Regions from separate parts of the Sphingobium sp. GW821-FHT02B05 genome, predicted to be linked through region 1. Evidence: riboswitches for the same ligand, from Rfam matches in the RefSeq annotation. Region 1 holds a riboswitch; each other region holds the start of a gene.
The links. Region 1 has a riboswitch for cobalamin ahead of cobW (cobalamin biosynthesis protein CobW). Riboswitches for the same ligand answer to the same signal wherever they lie in the genome.
Positions count from the first base shown of each region.

Region 2: another riboswitch for cobalamin. It lies ahead of AC07UX_RS03510 (TonB-dependent receptor); the one in region 1 lies ahead of cobW (cobalamin biosynthesis protein CobW).
Region 3: another riboswitch for cobalamin. It lies ahead of AC07UX_RS09310 (TonB-dependent receptor plug domain-containing protein); the one in region 1 lies ahead of cobW (cobalamin biosynthesis protein CobW).

Region 1 covers NZ_JBWKVW010000012.1:20,240-24,631, forward strand. The annotation lists gene cobN (cobaltochelatase subunit CobN) at 1-1,067, opposite strand, end outside; gene cobW (cobalamin biosynthesis protein CobW) at 1,067-2,101, opposite strand; cobalamin riboswitch at 2,286-2,529, opposite strand; gene AC07UX_RS19495 (histidine phosphatase family protein) at 2,598-3,164, opposite strand; gene AC07UX_RS19500 (CbtB domain-containing protein) at 3,362-3,589, shown strand; gene AC07UX_RS19505 (CbtA family protein) at 3,599-4,315, shown strand.
Region 2 covers NZ_JBWKVW010000001.1:684,499-688,890, reverse strand. The annotation lists gene AC07UX_RS03515 (PepSY domain-containing protein) at 1-504, opposite strand, end outside; gene AC07UX_RS03510 (TonB-dependent receptor) at 491-2,608, opposite strand; cobalamin riboswitch at 2,790-3,039, opposite strand; gene AC07UX_RS03505 (Arm DNA-binding domain-containing protein) at 3,230-3,559, opposite strand; tRNA gene AC07UX_RS03500 (tRNA-Ile) at 3,723-3,799, opposite strand; gene AC07UX_RS03495 (polysaccharide deacetylase family protein) at 3,824-4,392, opposite strand, start outside.
Region 3 covers NZ_JBWKVW010000001.1:1,861,158-1,865,549, forward strand. The annotation lists gene AC07UX_RS09305 (ABC transporter substrate-binding protein) at 1-261, shown strand, start outside; gene AC07UX_RS09310 (TonB-dependent receptor plug domain-containing protein) at 278-2,128, opposite strand; cobalamin riboswitch at 2,299-2,514, opposite strand; gene fdhD (formate dehydrogenase accessory sulfurtransferase FdhD) at 2,577-3,383, opposite strand; gene AC07UX_RS09320 (formate dehydrogenase subunit delta) at 3,412-3,717, opposite strand; gene fdhF (formate dehydrogenase subunit alpha) at 3,727-4,392, opposite strand, start outside.

The DNA.
Region 1 (4,392 bases):
ACGATGATGCCGCATTGGGTCAGATCATCGAACCGCTCAGCCGCCTTGAAGGCGACGGCACGGGTGAAGATGCGCCCGTCCACTTCGGGCAGCACCACATTCATGGCCAGGTCGCGGGGGCCAAGGCCGCGGGCGGCATCCTGCCATTCGCCCTGTTCGACGCCGGCAAAGGCCAGTTGGAGAATGGGGCAGTCGGCCCGTTCCAATATACTGGCCGTGCGCGGATCGGATGTGGTGGAGGCGGCAAAGCTGGTCGCGTTCAGGATGACGTCCGCCCGGATGTCGGCCAATATGCCTTTCAACCAGTCCATCGCGAACGGTTCGCGCAAGGCCCGGACGTGGATCGGCGCGACATTGAAACCGCGCGCCTCCAGCGCTGCGGTCATCGCATCCACCGCGTCCAGCGTGCCGGCCACCATCAGCGCGCGGTAGAAGATCAGGCAGGCGACGGGGGCGCCTTGCCTCCAGCGCATGCGCAGGTCGGACAGGGCAGGGCGATCGACGCCGGAGAGATAGAGGCCGGCATCGGCGACCGGCACCGGATCGTCGGGCATGCCGGCATCGCGCCCGATCGTGTGCGCAGCCGTGCGCAGGAAGCCCAGCGCATTGGCCATGCCACCCTGCCGCAGATAGGCGCGCAGCCGGTCGATCAATGCCGCCGGCACGGTCGACGCCCGGTCGAGCGCAGGGTCATCCTCCCGCCCGTCGGCGATCGCGGCGAAGGCGATGCCCCGCTCCCGCGCGACCTGCGCGATTTCATCTATGCCATAGGGCCAGTAGCTTTTGCCGCCGAGCAGGATGACGCAGACGAATTTCGCCTTGGCGATCACCTTCTCGACATAAAGGTCGACCGAATAGGGGTGGCGCAGCTGGAGCAGATTGGCGAGGCGCACGCTGGGCGCACTGCCCGTCGGATCTTCATCCGTCAGGCGCGCCGCCGCCTTGGCGAAGCAGGCCAGTTCGCTGTCCGCCACCGTCAGGATCACGATATCGCCCGGCGACTGGTCCAGGTCGATCGCCTCCTCGCCATTGGATATCGTGCCGGGCGTGGCGGACAGAAGATGCATCAGCCGATGACCGGCTTGAGCGCATCCTCTATGGCAGGGCGATCCAGCCCCTTCTGGCCGATCACGACCAGCTGGGTGCGCCGGGTTTCCCCGTCCTTCCAGGCGCGGTCGAAATAATGCTGGATGCGCGGGCCGACCGCCTGCACCACCAGCCGCGATGGTTTGCCGGCCACCGCCACCATGCCCTTGACCCGCAAAATGTCATGGGCGGCAATCGTGGCGTTCAGCTGCGCGACCAGCGCATCGACATCGGCAATATCGCCGCCCGACAGGATGAAGCTGTCGAAATCATCATGGTCATGCTCCTCCATCCCGTCGATATGCGACGGGCGGGCGTCCAGATCATCTTCGGCCGCCGCGCTCAGGCCCAGCAGTGCGGCCGGATCGACGGCGCCTTGCGCGCTATGGATGATCGCCACGCCGGGGCGGGTTTCCGCCTTCACCTGCGCCTCCACCGTCGCCAGCGTGGCGGCGTCGACCAGGTCGGTCTTGTTCAGCACCACCATGTCGGCGCAGACCAGTTGCTCCTCGAACAATTCCTCCAGCGGGCTGTCATGGTCCAGATTGGGGTCGGCCGCGCGCGCCGCCGCCAATGCCGCCTCGTCCGTGGCGAAGCGGCCGGCCGCCACCGCGTCGGCGTCGATCAGCGCGATCACCCCGTCCACCGTGGCGCGGGTGCGGATGTCGGGCCATTGGAACGCCTTCACCAGCGGCTTGGGCAGGGCCAGGCCGCTGGTTTCGATGATGATATGGTCGGGTGGATTGGGCCGGTCGAGCAGCTTCTGCATGGTCGGCAGGAAATCGTCGGCCACGGTGCAGCAGATGCAGCCATTGGCCAGTTCGACGATATCGTCCTCCGGGCAGGCCGCGTCATTGCAGCCCTTCACCAGTTCGCCGTCCACGCCGACATCGCCAAATTCGTTGATGATGAGCGCCAGCCGGCGCCCCTTGGCATTGTGCAACATATGGCGGATCAGCGTGGTCTTGCCCGCGCCCAGAAATCCGGTGATGACGGTGGTCGGCACTTTGCTCATGATCTTGTCCCTTATCGCGCGTTATCAAAAACGCAGGGACGTACCGTTTGCGAACGGTCGATGAGCGAGAGCGGTCGGGCACCCATGTCAGGGCAGCCGGCCTTCGCGCATCGTGCGGCCCCTGCCGCTTCGTTCGTCGCTCAGACGGGTTGGACCGTGCCCTGGCCATCCCCTGGACCAAAGCAAGAGCGACCAGACGCCGGCAGGTCTCCTGGCTCATGGGTCATCGCTTGATACACGGCCTTCCCAGGCCTCGCATGTTGCAGCGTCCGGCCCAGTGGCTGCGGCACGGGCGCCTTGCCCCGTCGCATCTGTGTATCGCGCTCGCCACTTACAGTTGCAGGGACAGCCTCGGATTAGGGCTGCTTGTCGCCGCCCGCACCGCGTTCCCATTTTAAGCCTCTTGCGAGGCACCGGCGCGATCTTTTCGCCCTATGTCGCAAGACGCATGGGCAGACATGCGGATAGAGGCGGCAATGAAGGTCCGCAACTCTTTTCAGCCCGGCTCCAGCGACTGGAGCCGCCAGCGGCCATTGAAGGACAGGGTGGTGCGCGATAGCGGTGCGATGTCGATGGACAGGCTGGCGCGCAACGGCATGTCGAGCGCATGGGCGATTACGGCGCGGATCGGCATCGGGTGGGTCAGGGCGCAGACGGATGCCTCGCTCGCGGCAAGGGCATCAAGCCAGGCGCCCATGCGCAACTGACAGGCATACAGGCTCTCGCCATCCGGGCTACCCTGCGCCGGATCGGCCAGCCATTGGGCCAGCGCGTCGGGTTCCTGCGCCGCGATCGTCGCAAAACCGTGCCCGGCCCAGCGGCCATGGTCGATGTCGCGCAATGCCGGTTGGGGCAGGGGCGTGACGCCCATGGCCTGCGCCGTTTCCATGGCGGACAGGGAGGGACTGGACTGTACCGAATGTCGGAAACGGGCGGGCAGCGACAGCGCGGCGGCATCGCGCCGGCCAGCATCGTCCAGCGCCTCGTCAACGGCAGGAAAGCCACCCCGTCGGCTGGCGCGCGTCGGTCCGGCACAAAGCAACAGCAATAATGTCGGCAGCACAGCCTCCGGCAGATGATTGACGGCGTCCCCCCGCTCAGCCTAAAGCACGGGTCGTTCAGAAAGAAGAAGCCGGTGCAATTCCGGCGCGGTCGCGCCACTGTTATCGCCGTCCATAGCCGACGTCGAGAGCCAGACCTTCCTTCCGAACTGCGACATCATTTCCGGGGACGCGCAATCCCGTGCAGGAGTATCAGGCCATGGCGAACACCGCCGCTCTGTTCGACGATCCGTTCATCCCCGTTCGTGGCGATGCCACCATCCCGGTCGCGGATATCGCGCCCTGGGCCGTGCTGGGCACGCTGATCGCGCTCATCTTCCTCTATTTCGTCAGCACCGAACAGGGGGCCTTGGCGCTGTTCGACGGCATGTATGTGCATGAATATGTGCATGACGGCCGCCATCTCCTCGGCTTTCCCTGTCACTGACGCCCGGTCATGACCCGGACATTATTGTGGCGCGGGATGCTGGCCGGCATCCTGGCGGCCCTGCTCGCCACATTGGTCGCGCGCGTGATCGCCGAACCGCAGATCGACCTGGCGATCGGTTATGAGGCGTCGCATGCCGCGCATCATGCCCCGGCGCCGGGTGGTGAACCGGAACTGGTGAGCCGCGATACGCAGAAGGGCGCTGGGCTGTTCACGGCGCTGGCTCTCTATGGCGCTGCGGTGGGCGGCATCTTCTCGCTGGTGTTCGCTTACGGCTATGGCCGGTTCGGTCGGGTCGGACCGCGCAGCTTCGCGCTGCTGCTGGCCGGCCTCGCTTTCCTGCTGGTCGTCATCGTGCCGGGGATCAAATATCCCCAAACGCCCCCTGCCGTGGGCCAGCATGAAACGGTGGACATCCGCACCGCCGCCTATTTCATGATGATCGGCCTGTCGATAGCCGCGGCGGTGATTGCGGCCCATGTCCGCACGGCGCTGCTGCGCTCGCTGCGGCCTCTCGACGCGACCTTGCTGGCCGTGGGCGTTTTTGCGCTGGTCGTGGGCGTCGGCCAACATCTGCTACCCGTCATCGATGAAGTGCCGGCCGATTTCCCGGCCTCCCTTTTGTGGAATTTCCGCATCGCATCGATCGCCAGCCAGGCGGTCCTTTGGGGAACGATCGGCATTGCCTTTGGCCTTTGGGCGGAACCTGTGCTGCGGCGCGGATAGCGTCGCGAGCGCAGTACAATCTGAAAATCATCGCGGTCCGGCCGCTGTGGGTCGATTACGCGCGACCGCGACTTTGC
Region 2 (4,392 bases), on a different contig from region 1:
CTTATAGGCGCGGGTTACGACCCACTGGTCATGTTCGACCGGATCGACGGACACCACCGCCGCGCCGGTCAGTGCCGAAGCGATCGTCCCGGCCCCGCGTGCGTCGACAGCGCGGATTTCGGCACCTGTCCGGGCCGACACGGCCCGCCGCCCCTGCGTCGTGACGATGCGATAAACCGGCTCCCCACCCGTCATGCCCAGCCGCATTTCGGTTGGGGCGTCCACCTCGCCAAGACCGGACAGCGCCTGGTCCGGCCCCACATGCACCTGTCGCCAGTCGATCGGCTCCGCCGTCGCCACCCGCTCCACCGCACGGAAGGATGGGAAGGAGACATAAAGCATCACCAGCCCGGAAAAAAACCAGATGGCAAAGAGCAGGCACAGCCCTATGCCGGTCCAGCGGTGAAACACGTAAAGCCACCGCTTCGTCGCCTTCCACAGCGTCGCCGCAGCGGGAACCGATCGACCCCGCCGCGCCGCTACCATCCCATCAGAAGGCGACATGCAGCGTAGCCTCCACCGTCCGGGGATCGCCCAATACCCATTGCGTCTGGCCATAAGTCGCCCGGGAATAAGTCTCATTGAAGATGTTGCGCACGCGCAGCGCGGCGCTCGCCCCTACGATGAACTGCCAGCGGACACCTGCGTCGGTCAGCGTATGGGCCGGCACGATCCGGCTGTTCGCCGCGTCCTGATACCGTTTGCCGAGGTGACTGACGCCGCCGTCCAGCACCCAATTGTCGGCAAATTCCCAGCTGACAAAGGCATTGGCGCTTTTCGCCGCGACATTGCTGGGGCGATTGCCGGTCCGCTGGAACAGCATACCGCCTACCGACTCCGCAAAATCATCATAGCGAGCCCGCACCAGCGCACCGTTCAGGGTGATGTTTAGCCGATCGACCGGCTCCAGGAACAGCGATGCTTCCACCCCGCGCGAACTTTGCTCGCCCACCTGCACCTGGATGGTCGGAATCAACGGATCGGACGTCAGCAGCTTGCGCTTGACGATATCATAGACGGCCAGCGTCCACTGGCCGCGCGATCCCCAGAAGATATGCTTGATCCCCGCCTCATATTGGCGACCGGTCGACAGGTCGAAATCGCTCTGCGCGGCGCTGGTGGACACCAGCGCGCCGACCGGATCGGCGGCGGTCGCATATTGGCCATAGAGCGCAAGCGAGGGCACCGGATTATAGACCGCCCCCATGCGCCAGGTCACGGCATCGGGCGTCGCGGTGAAATTGTTGGCCGCGCTCACATAATCCGTCTTGGTGATTTCCGGCCGGTCGTAACGCAGCCCGCCGACCAGCGAAAATTGCTCGCTGAACTTCAAACGGTCTTCGGCAAAGACAGCATATTGGCGGATGCGGTTGGTGTAGCGCGGCCTGGTTGGCGCGCCGGGCTGATGGATGAACAGGCCCGGATCGGGATCGACCGCATCGACCAAGCGCGTCGCATTATTGCCGCTGTTGCTGACATTTTTGTAACTGATGCGATTGACGTCGAAGCCGACCACCAGAGTGTTGTCCAGTCCGCCTATGCCATGGTTCAGCGTGGCGGTGGTGCGGTTCCCGGTCTGCTTCTGGATGTGGTAGAGTTCCAAGAAACTGGATTGACGCACCTGCGCGGGATTGCTGTCCGTTGCTGGCACATAGGTGGCGCTTTCGGCGTTCTTCCAATATTTGTTAGCCCACAGGTGATAAAAGGTGCTGCGGATCGTCAGCGCATCCGACGGCGTCCATTCTACCTTCGCTTGGCTCCAGTTATCGCGGAAGCGCAGCCGGGCGTCGGCGACATTATAGTTGTTCCTGCGGATCGACCGGTCGAGCTTCCCGTTCACCAGCGGCACGCCGAACCATGTGCGCGGATTTTGCTCGCTATGATCATGGGACAGAGTGATGCTCATGTTCGCGGCAGGCTTCAGCCGAATCGCCCCGGCCAGCGCCACCGCATCGGCGTCGCCCCGCGCCATCCAGCCTTCGGACCGGCGGACGCTGGCATCCGCACGGAAAGCGATACCGTCCGTTACCGGGCCACCTGCACCGACCCCTATAGTGAAACTGTCATAGGAAGATATGCCCACGCGCCCGCTGACCTGCATGTCATCGGACGGCCGCTTGCGCACGACATTGACCGCGCCGCCAATCGCCCCCTCACCATATAGGACGGAGGCAGGGCCGCGCAGTATCTCCACGCTTTGCGCCATCCACGGGTCCGCCGGGAAGGTCAGCGTATTGTTATACATGCGCATCCCGTCATAGAGCGTCATGACCGAATTCTGCCCGGTGAAGCCGCGCGCAGACAGGCCGTACCCAAAGACGCCGGACGTGTTGACGATGCCCGTCGCCCGCGCTGCGGCATCCTGAATGGTCAGGTCGCCGCGCAGTCGGATGGCGTCGCCATCCAGCGTCTCGACACTGGACGGCATTTCCAGCGCGGTCAGGCCAAGGCGGCTGGCCCCCTCATTCTTCTGGTTGAGGCGCAGCGGATCGACCATGCCCGTCACGATGATCGCCGCATCGCCGCTATTCTCATCGGCGGGTTGGGCAAAGGCGCCGGGCGCAGCAAAAGAGAAGGCCGCAATCGCAGCCGGTGTGAACTTCAACATGATCTTCCCCCGTCGGCGTCGCACGACAATCGGGCGGGGGCGTGCCGTTCAAAAAACGGTCGGCAGCCGGCATCGGCCGGACGCCAGGGGCGACCGACACACAGCGTCCGATGCGGCCCCAGCCGCTCGTTCGTCGCTCAGACGGAGTATACCGTGCCGCGGCCATCCCCTGGACCAAGGCAAGAGCGACCAGACGCCGGCAGGTCTCCTGGCTCATGGGTCATCGCTTGATATACGGCCTTCCCAGGCCTCGCATGTTTCAGCGTCCGGCCCAGTGGCTGGCGGATCGGTCATGATGCCGTCCGCGCCTGTATATCGCGCTCGCCACTTACAGTTGCAGGGACAGCCTCGGATTTGGACGGCGCACGCCATCCGCACCGCGTTCCCATTTTAATCCCCGTCTCCGGGGAACCGACGCGATCTTTATCCTCCCAAATCCCAAAGGTTTCGAGCGGACGCGCTTGCTTATGATCTCAATTTTGCCAGGGCAAGCGATTTTGACATCTGCCCCACCAGAGGTGGATCGCCTCGAGCAGAATGATATTCCTACCTTACGCAAATAGACGGCAAGATTGCGCCTAGGAGTTTCTGGCTGCATCTTGGCAGTGGCTGGTTCTGGCTTTACCTGACAGCTAATGAAAAAGCCTGGAGCGACAACTTCGTCCCAACCCAAGGCGTTCGCTTTCGGTGAAACCGACCCTTCTTTGCCCTACAGGGGGCCATTTTCGATCCCCAGGTGCAGAAGAGAAGAGCATTCCGCGCTGCGACAAGGCCCATTAAAGGGTAGCGACCGAGCGTGAGAGATTTCTCTTTCACACCCACTCTGTATTTGAAGCGCCAGGTTTTGTCCCCAGCCTTCGATACATTCAGATATAAGCCATTGGGATCAGCCAGCTTGTAGTCGCTTCGACCGGCCTTGGCGTTCTTAACTTCAGTGATGGTAAGCGGCATGGGAATTTTACCCCCAAATCGGCGCGCTTTACCCCCAATTTTACCCCTAATTTCGCTAAACTGTCCTGATTCGTTATGAACTGTCCCGGTCTGTTATGGCCGAGTAACTCTTTGTATGTTAAGGAGTTATCCATACCATTTGACCCGATCTGGGTGCAATATGTGGTGGGCCCGGCAGGACTTGAACCCGCAACCTATCCGTTATGAGCGGACAGCTCTAACCAATTGAGCTACAGGCCCCACTTGCGCAGCCGATAGGCAGCATTAGGCCGCTTGGCAAGCCCGTGAATGCGCGGGAACCGCAGCAATGAATTGATCCAGGGTCGCAGCGGCCACATTCCGACGCGCCAGATGCGCCAACACCCCATCCCACCAGGCATAAAAGGCCGTTCGGTCGCTTTCGCTGCGAACATAGGGGGTATGCCCCGGTTCCAGTGTCGGCGAATGGAAGCTGAAGTTGAGAACCGGCACGCCCTCCTCGATCAGGGCGTCGATAGCGGCTATCGCCTCGTGAAGCGGCACCCCCTCCGGCGTCAGCGGAATGCGGCTGAGCATCCGTGCTCGCGACAGCGCACCTGCCAGCGGCCCCATTGCCTGCGCCGCACGATAAAGCCGCTCCCCGCCCCCGCGCAACAGGCCGGCAAAGGCGGTCGAGAGCGGCAGCTCGATCAGCGATCGGCTCGGCCCTGCCCAATAGGGCAGTTGCGGCAGGCCGTGGAAATCAGGCCCGTGCTGATGACTATAATCGAAGCGGCTACGCACCGAACTGTCCAGGCGGAACCCTGCTTCCTCCAGCAGGCGCGCGCTGTTGGGACCAACGCCGTACCGGCCCG
Region 3 (4,392 bases), on a different contig from region 1:
CTCACCAATCTCGCCAGCCGGCTCGGCAAGCCGATGCTGGCGCAGATATCGCTGGAGGAAATGGTCGCCGCCCGCCCCGACTGGCTGATCGTGGAAAGCGCGACCGACCGGGTGGTCGATCAGGGCACGGAAATGCTGCATCATCCAGCGCTGCGCACCATCCCGCGCATCAGCCTGCCGCAAAGCTGGACCGTGTGCGGCGGCCCAGCCTATGTGCAGGCGGCAGGGGCCATCACGGCGCGCCTGAACGCGCCGCGCTGACCCCGGCCAACGGTCATCAGAAGCGGACACGCACGCCGCCATAGGCAGCGCGGCCATAGGTGCCGTAACCATAGGCCGTCTGGTAATTCTCATCGGTCAGATTGTCGACGCGGCCATAGACTTCCAGATGCTCGCCCACGGGGAAGGATGCCCGGACGCCGGCCAGCGCATAGCCGTCCAGCCGGCGCGTGTTGGCCGCATTGTCGAAACTGTCGCCGACCATCGTGACGGTCGCCCCGGTCGCCAGGCCGAAGGGCCAGACATAATCGACCGACAGGCTCACCGCATTGGTGGCGCGGCGGGCCAGGCGATTGCCATAGGTGGCCGATCCTTCCGACCTGTCGCGCGCGTCGACATAGCTGTAGCTGCCGGTCACGGTCAGCGCGTCCACTGGCTTCAGCGCGATCGAGGCTTCCACGCCCTTGGCACGGGTGCGGTCCAGATTGGCGTAGCGGAACGTGTCGTTGTCGTAGTTGATCTGGTTGCGGGTATCGCGCTGGAATGCCGTGACCGACAGCACGGCCCGGTCACCGTCGAGGCGTTGGTCGAAGCCGATATCATAGCTTTTCGACCGTTCGGGGGTCAGCGCCGCATTGCCGCTCCAGCTATCGTAGAGCTGATAGAGCGATGGCGCCTTGAAGCCCTCGCCATAGCTCAGCCGCACATTGGTTGCGCCGCCATTGGGCGAATAATTGGCGTTCGCGCCAAAGGTGGTCGCGCCGCCGAACTGGCTATGATCGTCATGGCGCACGCCGCCGGTGACGGCCAGGCCCGTGAAGGGCTTCACGATCGCCAGTGCATAGACGCTGTCGATATTGATCTTGGCGCTGGTCGTGCCGAAGGCGTCATAATAATCATAGTCCGGCCGCTCATGCTCATAACCGAAGACCAGCCTGGCCTGATCGATGGGCGCATAGACGCCTTCATATTCGAAACGCAGATTGGTGCCGCTATAGCCATAATCGACCTCCGCGCCGCGCGCCGAATAATAGTCACGCTCGTTGCGCATCCAGGTGACGGCCGCCCGGTTGGTCAGCTTGCCGTCCAGCAGCGCGAGGTTGATGCCAGCATAGCCGACATATTGATCGGTAATGGCGACTTCAGGCGTGTCGGACAGCACATAGTCGGGCGCCGGGAAGCCATCCACGTCCAGATCTGCATGGATATAATAGCCGCGCAGGTCGAGGCTGAGATTGTCCGAGAAGGCCAGCTTCACCCGCGCATTGGCGGCGATATTCTCCGTGCCGTCCCGCTCGGTACCATTGGCGGCCGACGAAATGCCATCTGTGCGGAAATAGGCTGCGCCCACACCGCCCGACGCGATGCCGGCAGTCCCGGAAACGTCCGCCTTCGCGCTGAACGTGTCGCTATAGCCATATTCGGCCGATGCGTTGGCGCCGAAGCCTTCGGCCGGCACGCCGGTCATGATATTGACCACGCCGCCGATCGCCTGGCTGCCGTGTACCACCGAGTTGGAGCCGCGCAGCACTTCGATCCGGCGGATATTCCCGGTCAGCAGCGGGCCGAAATCATAGCCGTCGCCAATACCGCTGGGGTCGTTCACCTTCACCCCGTCGATCAGCACCAGAGTCTGCGTCGTTTCCGCACCGCGCAGCGACACGCCGGTCTGCGCGCCGACGGTACCGTTGCGGTTGAAACGCACGCCCGGCGTCGTCGCCAGCAGGTCCACTACGTCGATCGCCTGCCGCGTCTTGATCGTGTCCGCGTCGATGACCGTGATCGCCTGACCGACTTCGTCGCGCGACTGTGCGATACCCGCGGCGGTCACGACGATATCGTCGTCCGCCTGCGCAAAGGCCGGATTGGCAGCGACCAGAGCCACCAGCGAAAGTCCATATTTCAACATTGTCATTGCCCCTACAGCGTCAAAGCGACGGTGGCTGGGGCGTCCGCCCGAAAGCGGTCGGGCCTTTGGGGGGATGACGCCATATCCCGTCCGCGGCCCGATGCGGCCCCGGCCGCATGGCGTCGCTCGACGGAAAACCACCGTGCCCCGACCATCCCCTGGACCAAAGCAAGAGCGACCAAGCGCCGGCCGGTATCCTGGCTCGCGGGTCGTGGCACGATGCACGCCTTCCCGGATTGCTCCAGTGGCTGCCCCTTTTTTTTGGGGCCAGTGCATCGCGCTATCCGCTCACAGTTGCAGGGACAGCCGTGGATTAAGGCGCTTGTGACGCCCGCACCACATTCCCGATTAACCCGTTTCCGGGCACCGGCGCGATCATGTTGCAGGAAAGACATGCCTTCCCCACAGCGCGCGCCATAAGGGAAAGCCGGGACGCTGCCAAGCGCTCCTATGCTTGGCGGATGTCGCTGTGGCCCCGAAGCAACAGCGCATCGGACCGCGCCAATACGACCAGCGGCAATCCGGCAGCCTCGGCCCGCTCCGCCGCCAGCCGGGTGGGCGCGGATATGGTGACCAGCAACGGGCAATCGGCCAACACCGCCTTCTCCACCAGCTCATAGGAGCAGCGCGACGACAGCAGCGCAAAGCCGCCGTCCCAGTCCGCCGCCATCCGCGCCATTGCGCCGATCAGCTTGTCGAACGCATTGTGCCGCCCGACATCCTCCCGCGCCAGCCGGATCGCGCCGTCCGCCCCCACCCAGGCCGCCGCATGCGCCGCCCCGGTTGCGGTATTAAGCGGCTGATGATCGCGCAATGCCGCCAGTGCGCGAAAGATGGCGGCGCGGTCCGCCCGCGATGACGCTGTCACGCGCGGCAGCGGCCGGATCGCCTGCTCCAGATTCTCGATCCCGCACAGCCCGCAGGAGGAATCCGATGCGCGATGCCGAACCCGCTCCAGCAGCCCATCGGTCCGATGCGGCGGCAACGTCGCGCGGGCGATGATCCCCGCACCGGTATCATGCACGTCCACGTCCAGCAGCGTGTCGTCCCGGCTCACCAGCCGCTCGGCCAGGCTGAACCCCTGCACCAGATCCGCGATATCTCCGGGCGTCGCCATCAGCACGGCATAGCCCGCACCGTTATATTCGATCGCGACCGGCACTTCCTGCGCCAGCGGCCGGTCGATCGCCTGCGTCGCACCATCGGGCGTCAAACGATCGAATGTCAGGGAAGTGGCGGCAGGCTCATCCATCATCATGGCCTAGCGGTGGACGGCCCGTCGCTCAACCGGCGTCGCAATGGCCCGCTTCATCCACCGCGTTGAACTGCGCCGCATCGACCTTTGGCGCCGGCCGGCCCTGCGCCATTCGCACGACGGCGGCGGCCACGGTCGGTGAGAGCCGTTCGGGCTGCTCCTGCGCGATGGCGACGATCTGCGCCTTCATCCGCGGGTCCCAAAAGCGGGTCAGATGTTCGGCCAGCGCTTCCCTCGCCTTCGCTTCGCCCATCATCGCCATGTTGCGGGCAATCTGGTGCGCCATATAGACCAGCCGGTCCGTGGTGGACATGACATGGGTATCGTCGCTCATGTGCCCGCCTTATTCCGCCGCTTCCAATGGCGCGATGCGGCGGCTGTTGCGCGCCTGCTCGGCATAATCCTGCTGCCAGTCGCTCGGCCCGTTGGACGCCATCACCTGCACCGCCGTCACCTTATATTCCGGGCAATTGGTGGCCCAGTCCGAATAGTCGGTTGTGATGACGTTCGCCTGCGTTTCGGGATGATGGAAAGTCGTATAGACTACGCCCGGCGCGACCCGTTCGGTGATGAGCGCGCGCAAGGTCGTCTCCCCAGCACGACTGCGCAGCGTCACCCAGTCGCCATCCTTCAAGCCCCGGTTCTCGGCATCGCTAGGGTGCATTTCCAGACGGTCTTCCGGGTGCCAGGCGGTATTGGCCGTCCGCCGCGTCTGCGCGCCGACATTATAGTGGCTGAGGATTCGGCCGGTCGTCAGCAGCAACGGGAAGCGCGGCCCCGTCTTCTCGTCGGTCGGCACATAGTCTGTCAGGACGAACTTGCCCTTCCCCCGCACGAAGCCGCCGATATGCATGGTCGGCGTGCCGTCCGGCGCGGCATCATTGGCCGGCCATTGCAGCGATCCTTCCGCCTCCAGCCGGTCATAATGCACACCGGCAAAGGTCGGCGTCAACGCCGCGATCTCGTCCATGATCTGCGACGGATGGCTATAGTCCCAGTGCAACCCCAT